Enteractinococcus fodinae: one gene and its partners. The protein of the gene in region 1 interacts with the protein of each later gene in a pairwise test. Links are inferred from orthologs where the notes say so. Each region holds a gene or a part of one and is shown in the gene's direction. Other genes may lie near its edges.

The links. The genes of interacting proteins can lie anywhere in the genome.
Region 2: the proteins of J2S62_RS03435 (region 1) and ctaD interact in binary tests that used the Escherichia coli proteins (3 or more experiments, as listed by UniProt). The link is inferred for Enteractinococcus fodinae from one-to-one orthologs.
Region 3: the proteins of J2S62_RS03435 (region 1) and dnaE interact in binary tests that used the Escherichia coli proteins (3 or more experiments, as listed by UniProt). The link is inferred for Enteractinococcus fodinae from one-to-one orthologs.

Annotation. Positions count from the first base shown.
Region 1 is NZ_JAVDYJ010000001.1:729,591-732,520, reverse strand. What follows is about bases 6-2,863. They hold J2S62_RS03435 (pyridoxal phosphate-dependent aminotransferase), read left to right. Parts: upstream 6-760; coding sequence 761-1,966; downstream 1,967-2,863. Other genes in these bases: modA (molybdate ABC transporter substrate-binding protein), read left to right, coding at 2,445-2,863; J2S62_RS03430 (TOBE domain-containing protein), read left to right, coding at 2,026-2,433; secE (preprotein translocase subunit SecE), read right to left, coding at 164-349; nusG (transcription termination/antitermination protein NusG), read right to left, coding at 6-75. In the rest of the region: more of nusG, read right to left, coding at 1-5; more of modA, read left to right, coding at 2,864-2,930. UniProt on the Escherichia coli protein: Shows aminotransferase activity with methionine and histidine as substrates, and to a lesser extent also with phenylalanine.
Region 2 is NZ_JAVDYJ010000001.1:1,531,976-1,534,989, reverse strand. The notes cover bases 53-2,994. They hold ctaD (aa3-type cytochrome oxidase subunit I), read left to right. Parts: upstream 53-644; coding sequence 645-2,345; downstream 2,346-2,994. Other genes in these bases: J2S62_RS07205 (cytochrome c oxidase subunit 4), read left to right, coding at 2,347-2,748; ctaC (aa3-type cytochrome oxidase subunit II), read left to right, coding at 53-639. Outside these bases: more of ctaC, read left to right, coding at 1-52. UniProt on the Escherichia coli protein: Cytochrome bo(3) ubiquinol oxidase is the terminal enzyme in the aerobic respiratory chain of E.coli that predominates when cells are grown at high aeration.
Region 3 is NZ_JAVDYJ010000001.1:1,676,658-1,680,747, reverse strand. The notes cover bases 53-4,070. They hold dnaE (DNA polymerase III subunit alpha), read left to right. Parts: upstream 53-354; coding sequence 355-3,870; downstream 3,871-4,070. Other genes in these bases: nrdR (transcriptional regulator NrdR), read left to right, coding at 4,005-4,070; J2S62_RS07820 (RluA family pseudouridine synthase), read left to right, coding at 53-243. In the rest of the region: more of J2S62_RS07820, read left to right, coding at 1-52; more of nrdR, read left to right, coding at 4,071-4,090. UniProt on the Escherichia coli protein: DNA polymerase III is a complex, multichain enzyme responsible for most of the replicative synthesis in bacteria. This DNA polymerase also exhibits 3' to 5' exonuclease activity. The alpha chain is the DNA polymerase catalytic subunit.

The DNA of each region.
Region 1 (2,930 bases):
GGTGACATCTTCGACCACGGCGTTGATGTCCTCAACCTCGGGGTCGATTTGTGGTTCGAGTTCGTTCTCCGACACTAGGTATCCTGCTTTCTCAACGGTCAATCACGGGTATGTACCAATATCTTCACTACGGGAAGTTCACCCGCGATACAAGTGAAGTTAATTAGAGGCCGTCAGAACCACCGAATACCCAGGACGCACCCATACCGAACAGCCAGTCGAGCAGGCTCACCAGCGCGATCACAATAACAACGAAGACCAGTACCACACCGGTCATTTTGATGAGTTCTTGTCGGGTCGGGGTGACGACCTTGCGCATCTCATCGACGACCTGGCGCAGGAACATCATGATGCGAGCAAAGACCCCACGCTTTTCAGCGGTTTGGGATGACGTAGACTTGCTCACTAATCCTCGCTCATATTGTTTGTGCTGATAGGTTCTTCGATTCCTTCGAACCTCATGCGCAGGGCAGACAGGACTCGAACCTGCAACCTACGGTTTTGGAGACCGTTGCGCTACCAATTGCGCCACTGCCCTAGGGTCAACCGCACACAAAAACTGGTGTGCGACCTACACCAGAGTCCAATCATAGCCAATGTGCACGCCCTCGACAAATCGGAGGGTCCTTACAGCACCGCTGGTGCAACGTGACGACGTCAACACCGAGCTTGTACCTGGGGCGACTACAGTACTGTTAACCCCTGATTTTCGCAGCTCATTGCCTGAGCGAGCACCCTGAACGAAAGGCCGAGGCCATTTATGGTTGAACCAGCACGTCGTGTATCTGCCCGTCTGCAAGCAATACCTGAGTCAGCAACGCTGGCAATTACCGCCAAAGCCAAGCAGCTCAGAGCAGCCGGTGAACCCGTGATCGGTTTCGGTGCTGGAGAACCAGACTTCCCCACCCCGGACTATATTGTGGAAGCAGCCCAGGCGGCCGTCGTTGATCCGGCCAACCACCGCTATACCCCCGCAGCCGGCCTACCGGAGCTTCGGCAGGCAATCGCCGATAAGACACTGCGCGATTCTGGCGTTGAAGTTGATGCAGCACAAGTGTTGGTCACGAACGGTGGCAAGCAAGCTGTGTATAACACCTTTGCCGCGCTCACCGACCCCGGTGATGAAATTCTGCTGCCTGCCCCGTACTGGACCACTTACCCAGAGTCCATCAAACTTGCCGGTGGCACCCCGGTCGATGTGTTCGCTGGCGCTGAGGCCGAATACAAGGTCACCGTCGATCAACTCGAAGCAGCTCGGACCGACCGGACCAAGGCCGTCGTTTTCGTCTCGCCTTCCAACCCGACCGGTTCGGTCTACACCCCAGAGGAAACCCAGGCCATCGGCCAGTGGGCACTCGACAACGGCATCTGGGTCATCACCGATGAGATCTATGAGCACCTCGTTTACGATGAGGCCGTCTTCACGCCCATCCTCAAAGCCGTACCTGAACTGGCAAATCAGACCGTCATCCTCAACGGTGTGGCCAAAACCTATGCGATGACCGGCTGGCGCGTAGGCTGGATGATTGGCCCCACCGATGTCATCAAAGCAGCATCCACCCTGCAGTCGCATGCAACATCGAACGTGAACAACATCGCGCAAAAGGCTGCCATTGCTGCCGTGTCCGGCCCCCTAGACGCCGTCCATGAAATGCTGGAGGCCTTCGACGAGCGACGCACCACGATGGTCAATATGCTCAACGATATTGTTAGTTTCGTCTGCCCGACGCCAAAAGGGGCATTCTATGCCTACGTTGATGTCACTCAAGCATTAGGCAAAGAGATCGCCGGGCAGCGAGTGGATACCTCGACCGAACTTGCCGCCGTCATCTTAGAAAAAGCCCAAGTTGCCGTCGTACCGGGTGAGGCCTTTGGTAAATCGGGGTACATTCGCCTGTCATATGCTCTGGGCATGGATGATCTGGTCGAAGGTGTCTCCCGCATCCAGAACCTGATGAACGGCTAGCCGCAAGCGCGCGCCACACGCTTTACTTCGCCCGCAAATACGCCATAGACTCTGAGTTTATGGCGTATTTGCGTATCACGGAGGCGGCTGCATACCTGGGAGTCTCTGACGATTCTGTCCGACGGTGGATCAGTAATGGCAAGCTCGAGGCGACCCAGGATGCCACCGGTCGGCAAGTGGTTGCTGGCCAAGATATCGCTGCCTTGGCGCGAGCAGCAGCCGAAGGGCGTCCCAATGTGCCTGATGAACTCGCATCGTCTGCCCGCAATAAATTCACCGGCCTAGTCACGCGGATTGTGGCAGATAAGGTGATGTCTCAGGTAGAGCTCCAGTGCGGCCCGTTTCGGGTAGTGTCGTTGATTTCAACCGAAGCGGTCGAGGAGCTCGGTCTGGAAGTCGGCTCCCCCGCGATTGCCACGGTCAAAGCCACCAACGTTGTCATCGAGACCACTGGGTTAGCTCCATGAAGCGTTCCACTGTGACAGGGACTTGGCTGGTTGCCTTCGCCCTTACCGGGTGTAGCGCAGACGGTCACGACCCATCGCATGCATCAGAGACTGAACCGATCCGGGTATTCGCTGCAGCATCCCTGCAACCATCTTTTGAAGAAATCGCAGCAGAGTTCACCGCAGAGAACCCTCATCTCGAGGTTGATATAAGCGCTGCGGGATCATCGACATTAGTTCACAACCTACACGCCGGAGCGCCAGCTGACGTGCTCGCCACAGCCGATGAAGCCAGCATGCAAGACGCTCACGACGCTGAGCTCACTGATCCCAACAGTCATGAGGTCTTTGCCGCCAATACGCTGGTGGGCGTTGTGCCAGCAGATAATCCAGCGCAGGTGAACTCCTTGGAGGAGGCCACCGAACCCGGGGTGAAGCTGGTGACGTGTGCACCTCAAGTGCCCTGCGGTGCGTTATCGGAGTCTGTGGCGCAGGCCGCCGGGGTTGCCTTGCGCCCG
Region 2 (3,014 bases), 800 kb from region 1 along the record:
CGTCAACTTGCCTACAACGTCCCAATGGAAACCATGTTCACCGTGGTTCCGATTATTTTGGTTCTTACGCTGTGGGGCTTCACTGACCGTGTTGAGCGCACCATCAATACCCCAGTGGAAGATTCACCACTGGTCGTTACGGTGCACGGCAAGCAGTGGGCATGGGACTTCGACTACGAATACACCACACCGGATGGGCAGACGGAAGAACGCCACCTATACGGTATTCAGGGCCAGCTGACCGGTGAAGAGGGCGTCGAGCAGACACTTCCCACGCTTTACCTGCCAGTTGATGTACCGGTGGAATTCCAGTTGAAATCACGCGACGTTATCCACTCGTTCTGGGTGCCTGCCTTCCTGCAGAAGCTGGACATGGTCCCAGGACAAACAAACCGTTTGTACCTCACCCCGGGGGAGACCGGACACTTCCAGGGTAAGTGTGCAGAACTCTGTGGTGAATTCCACTCTGAGATGCTCTTCAATGTTGAAGTTGTTGAAGAAGCCGAGTTCCTCAGCCAGATTCGTCAGCTTCCAGAAGGTCTCTCGGGCGCGGAACTAAACCGTAACCCGAACGAGAACCCTGAAGGTCAGCTTGACCAAGAGGTACCTTTGGGCGATCCACAACGGATCGAGGAGTAAAGTACATGACTACTTACGAATACACACAAGACGACTCTCGGTCGCGTGTACGGCCACAGGTGGTGCCGGCTTCTAAAGGCCGTGTCATCGTTAATTGGCTGACCTCGACTGACCACAAGACGCTCGGGTACATGTACCTGATCACGTCATTTATCTTCTTCGGTCTCGCCGGTGTCATGGCGTTGATCATTCGTGCCGAGCTGTTCGAACCAGGTATGCAGGTTCTGCAAACTAAAGAACAGTTCAACCAGCTGTTTACCATGCACGGCACACTGATGCTGTTGATGTTTGCGACCCCATTGTTTATTGGGTTCGCCAACGTGATTATGCCGTTACAGATTGGTGCACCTGATGTGGCGTTCCCACGTCTTAACGCACTGTCGTTCTGGTTCTTCCTGTTTGGTTCACTCATCGCAACCGCAGGCTTCCTCACCCCACAGGGTGCAGCATCATTCGGGTGGTTCGCCTACGCACCACTTTCGAATGCGACCTATTCGCCGGGTATCGGTGGAGACCTCTGGGTCTTCGGTCTTGGTCTCCAGGGCTTCGGTACCATTCTTGGTGGCGTCAACCTGATCACCACGGTTATCTCCATGCGTGCACCCGGTATGACCATGTGGCGTATGCCGATTTTCACTTGGAACACCCTCATCACGGGTATTCTGATCCTGATGGCGTTCCCACCGCTTGCGTCAGCACTCTTCGGGCTCGGGCTTGACCGCCGCTTTGGTGGCCACATCTTTGACCCAGAAAACGGTGGAGCTATTCTCTGGCAGCACCTGTTCTGGTTCTTCGGTCACCCGGAGGTCTATGTCATCGCTCTACCATTCTTCGGTATCGTTTCTGAGATCATCCCGGTGTTCTCACGCAAACCAATCTTCGGTTACAAATCACTGGTCTTTGCGACCGCCGCAATTGCAGCACTGTCGATGACCGTGTGGGCACACCACATGTACGTTACCGGCTCGGTACTGCTGCCGTTCTTCTCCCTGATGACCATGCTCATTGCAGTGCCCACCGGCGTGAAGTTCGTCAACTGGATCGGAACCATGTGGCGAGGGTCGATCACCTTCGAAACACCGATGTTGTGGACCCTCGGGTTCATGGTGACCTTCCTGTTCGGTGGTCTAACCGGTATTATCCTGGCCTCTCCACCACTGGACTTCCAGGTTTCTGACACCTACTTCGTAGTTGCTCACTTCCACTACGTCGTCTTCGGTACCGTTGTCTTCGCGATGTTCGCCGGCTTCTACTTCTGGTGGCCAAAGTTCACCGGCAAGATGCTCAACGAGACCTGGGGCAAGATCCAGTTCTGGATGCTGTTCATCGGTTTCCACGGAACCTTCCTTGTGCAGCACTGGTTGGGTGTCATGGGTATGCCACGTCGTTACGCTGACTACTTGGTTGAAGATGGATTTACCCTCATGAACCAGTTCTCGACGGTGTCGTCAATGTTGCTGGGTGCGTCCATCATCCCGTTCCTGTGGAACGTCTACTACACCGCCCGGTATGGCAAGAAAGTCACTGTCGACGACCCATGGGGCTTCGGTGGCTCACTCGAGTGGGCTACCTCTTGCCCACCACCACGTCACAACTTCCACGCTCTGCCACGCATTCGTTCGGAACGTCCGGCTCTGGACTTGCATCACCCAGAATTGATACCGCTGGACCGGCGTGAACAAATGACTACGAAGGCAGGTGCATGACGTGAAGATTAATCAGAATCTCTTTGCGATCCTCGGGACATTTTTCCTCGTCGCAGCAGTTATCTACGCGATCTGGACCCGTGGAACTGAAATGGTCGGCATCACCGGACTGTTCGGGCTTGCTGCCATGCAGTATATGGTCGCCTACTATCTACGGCTTCTGGACAAAGAATACAAGCCAGGCGTAGACGACAAAGAAGACGGCGAGATCGCTGAATATGCTGGGACCTACGCCCGCTTCGCTCCATGGAGCTGGTGGCCACTTGGTCTCGGTGCCGCGTGCGCCATCGTGTTCCTCGGAGTAGCGATCGACTGGTGGATCTTCATCATCGGTATCGGCCTCGGTCTTTTCTTCGTGACCGGTTGGGTCTTCGAATTCTCGAAGGGCCAGCACAAACACTAACTCCATAGTGAACATCCTCTAAATAGCTGAGGGCTCCAGTCAAAAGACTGGAGCCCTCAGCTATTTAAACCGTATCAAGGGCGAGCGGTGTCTTGTGGTAGCGCAGTCTGCAGACACGACAACGCGTACACTAGGAATATATAGAATAGGTCGCGCGGAGGGATTTGATGGGTAATCACAAGCCAACCCCCAAACGTCATATCGGCCCGGCAATACAGTGGGCCAAACCGAAGACCAATAGTGGTCTATCAGCTGGTCGTCGGACC
Region 3 (4,090 bases), 950 kb from region 1 along the record:
CTCCTCACGGGAAGAACTCACCAGATTCGAGTGCATTTTTCAGCGCTCAAACACCCGCTGGTCGGGGATCTGACCTATGATGCTGATCCGCAACTTGCCGCAGAGCTGGGGCTGACCCGTCAGTGGCTACATGCCGTTGGCATTGCCTTCGAGCACCCCGTCACGGGTCAATACGTGAGCTACACGTCATCGTATCCTGACGACCTGCGCTACGCTTTGGAACGTTTGCAAGACTACGGCTAGACTGACTGTCGCTAGTCAGTCATCAAGTTGGAGGTCGACACACTCTTGGCCGGTGGATCTACAGGGAAACGCGACGGTTTCGTACACCTTCACACCCATACCGAATACTCCATGCTCGACGGAGCTGCAAAACTTGATGAACTGTTTGCTGAGGCCAATCGGTTAGGCCAAGAAGCGATCGCCATCACCGATCACGGGTATCTCTTCGGCGCATTCGATTTTTGGAACAAGGCCCAGCAGTATGGCATCAAGCCCATTGTGGGGTTGGAAGCATATCTCACCCCTGGCCATCAGCACCGCACCGATAAGACCCGTGTGCGTTGGGGCGATCCCGACCAACGCGGCGACGACGTTTCCGGTAGTGGCGCCTATACGCACATGACCTTGCTGTCCAAAAACAACACCGGTATGCACAACTTATTCCGGATGGGATCACACGCGTCCCTGGATTCGGTCTATGCGAAATGGCCTCGGATCGACCGCGAGCTACTCAATGAGTACTCCGAAGGCCTGATCGCCACCACCGGGTGTCCATCTGGTGAAGTCCAAACGCGGCTGCGCCTGGGACAGTACCGAGAGGCTCTCGACGCCGCAGCGGAGTTCCGAGATATTTTCGGCAAAGAAAATTTTTATGTCGAAGTGATGCAACATGGGCTGGATATTGAACGCCGAGTCATCGGAGACCTGCTGCAAATTGCCAAGGATTTGAATCTGCCGCTGGTCGCGACAAACGACCTGCACTACACTCACCAGCACGACGCCAAACATCACGAAGCGTTGTTGGCCCTGCAATCCGGATCCAAACTTAGCGAACCAACCTACGACGAAGGTGGCTCACGGTTCGCCTTCTCCGGTAATGACTACTACCTGAAATCCGCCGCGGAAATGCGGGCGCTCTTTTCGGACCTGCCCGAAGCCATCGACAATACCTTGGTGATTGCCGAGCAGTGCGAAGTCAGTTTCAACACTGACGCCAACTACATGCCAAAATTCCCCACCCCGCCGGGTGAGGACGAGACCAGCTGGTTGATCAAAGAGGTTAATAAAGGCCTTCGGTTCCGGTATCCCAACGGGGTTCCATCGGATGTTCAAAAACAAGCCGACTATGAGCTCGAAGTCATCATCAACATGGGCTTCCCCGGCTATTTCCTAGTGGTGGCAGACTTCATCAACTGGGCGAAAGAACAAGGCATCCGGGTGGGTCCAGGACGTGGTTCCGGTGCCGGTTCGATGGTCGCCTATGCTCTCCGCATCACCGAATTAGATCCGTTACAGCACGGTTTGATTTTCGAGCGTTTCCTGAACCCGGATCGTGTCTCCATGCCTGACTTCGATGTGGACTTTGACGATCGCCGCCGAAACGAAGTCATCGAATACGTGACCGAAAAATATGGTGACGAACGTGTGGCGATGATCGTAACCTACGGGACTATTAAGACGAAGCAGGCCCTAAAAGATGCAGCCCGTGTGCTGGGTAAACCATTTTCGATGGGGGAGCAGCTCACGAAAGCGCTACCACCGCAGGTCATGGCCAAGGATATCCCGTTAGCCGACATCGAAAATCCGGAAGCATCACGCTATTCAGAGGCCGGCGATTTCCGGGAGATGCTCCAGACTGATCCCGAGACCCAAGAAGTCTTCGAGACCGCCAAGGGACTCGAAGGACTTATTCGTCAATGGGGTGTCCACGCGGCCGGTGTGATCATGTCTTCGGACCCGATCATTGACGTCATTCCCCTGATGCGACGGTTAGTTGATCGTCAGGTAATCACCCAGTTCGATTACCCCACCGCTGAAGCACTGGGCTTGATCAAGATGGACTTTCTGGGGCTACGCAACCTCACCGTGATCTCGGATGCGGTCGAAAATATCGAACTCAACCGAAACTTCACGCTAGATTTGGACACCCTAGAGTTGGATGACCCAGATTCCTATGCGTTGCTAGCTCGTGGCGATACCCTCGGGGTGTTTCAGTTGGACGGCGGCCCGATCCGCGCGTTACTCAAACTGATGCGTCCTGACAACTTCGAAGACATCTCTGCGACACTTGCGTTGTACCGTCCCGGTCCCATGGGGGCAAACTCGCATAATAACTATGCGCTGCGTAAGAACGGGCTGCAAGAGGTCACCCCGATTCACCCAGAGCTAGAAGAGCCGCTCGAAGAGATCCTGGGGGTGACCCACGGTCTGATTGTGTATCAGGAACAGGTCATGTCCATTGCCCAAAAGGTGGCCGGCTACTCGCTCGGGCAGGCCGACATTCTGCGGCGTGCCATGGGTAAGAAAAAGAAGGAAGAACTCGACAAGCAGTACGCCAGCTTCCAGCAAGGGATGCTGGATAACGGATACTCCCAAGAAGCCATTACTGCGCTGTGGGACATTTTGCTACCGTTCTCGGACTATGCCTTCAACAAAGCCCACTCGGCTGCCTACGGGGTGATCTCCTACTGGACGGCGTACTTGAAGGCGCACTATCCGGCAGAATATATGGCAGCACTGCTGACGTCGGTATCCCACGATAAAGACAAATTGGCGGTATATCTGAACGAATGCCGCCGAATGAATATCAATGTCCTGCCACCCGATGTTAACGAATCCGCGCAAAATTTCACCCCGGTCGGTGAAGATATCCGATTCGGTATGGGTGCGGTTCGTAACGTGGGCGCGCACGTTGTTGCCGGCATGGTCAAGGCACGTGAAGAACAAGGTGCCTTCACGTCATTCCAGGATTTTTTCAAAAAGGTACCGCAAGAAGTGTGCAATAAGCGCACTATCGAATCCATTATCAAGGCGGGCGGGTTCGATTCACTAAACTACTCTCGACGTGCCCTGTTGGCCGTGCATGAGGAAGCGGTCGACGCCTCCATGGTGCAAAAACGCCAGGAAGCAAATAACCAGTTCGACTTCTTCTCCCTGCTCGACGACCAAGAAACCACAGGCGTCGACACCGGATTTGGTATCACGGTCCCTGATTTGCCCGAATGGGATAAGAAGACGAAACTGGCTTTTGAGCGCGAGATGATCGGGCTCTATGTATCGGACCATCCGCTGCAGGGGCTGGAGCAGCTTCTGGATCAGCATGCGGATCACACCGTGAGTCAGGTCGTTGACGATGAAGGCCCGGCCGATGGTTCGTTCGTGACAATCTCCGGGTTGATCACGACTCTTGAACGTCGTGTCGCAAAAACGTCAGGCAACCCGTATGCTCGCGCAGAAGTCGAAGACCTAGCCGGCTCCATAGACGTGATGTTCTTCGGGCGAGTTTATGAACCCATTTCCACGGTCATCGCTGAAGATCTCGTCGTGTCCATCAAGGGACGGGTTCAACGCCGCGATGACGGCTCTGTGGTCATTTCAGCCCAAGAGATGACCATTCTTGATACCACGGACATGGCAGCCGGGGGACCGCTCAACCTGACGATCCCATCGTATAAAGCTACCGAACCCTTAATTAGGCAACTCGGCGAAGTGCTGCGCAGCCACTCGGGTACAACCGACGTGAATATCAAACTCGTTGGGAACCTGACGATGGAAATCTTGCGGGTCGGTCCGCAGTATAAGGTTAATCCGAACCCGGCACTCTTTGGCGATTTGAAGGTCCTCTTGGGACCTTCGTGTCTCGAATGAGTGCCGACCGTAGACTTCGGGACGACAGCTTCAGATCCCGAACCACTACATATAGTAGCCCGAGGGGTTGAACCGCAACTATATGTAGGACTAAGATGTGCTTAGACCTATCCTATAGAGAGGTTTCTTCCCCCATGCATTGTCCGTTTTGCCGACATGAAGAATCACGCGTCGTGGATTCTCGGTCATTAGATGACGGCTCGGCGATACGTCGTCGACG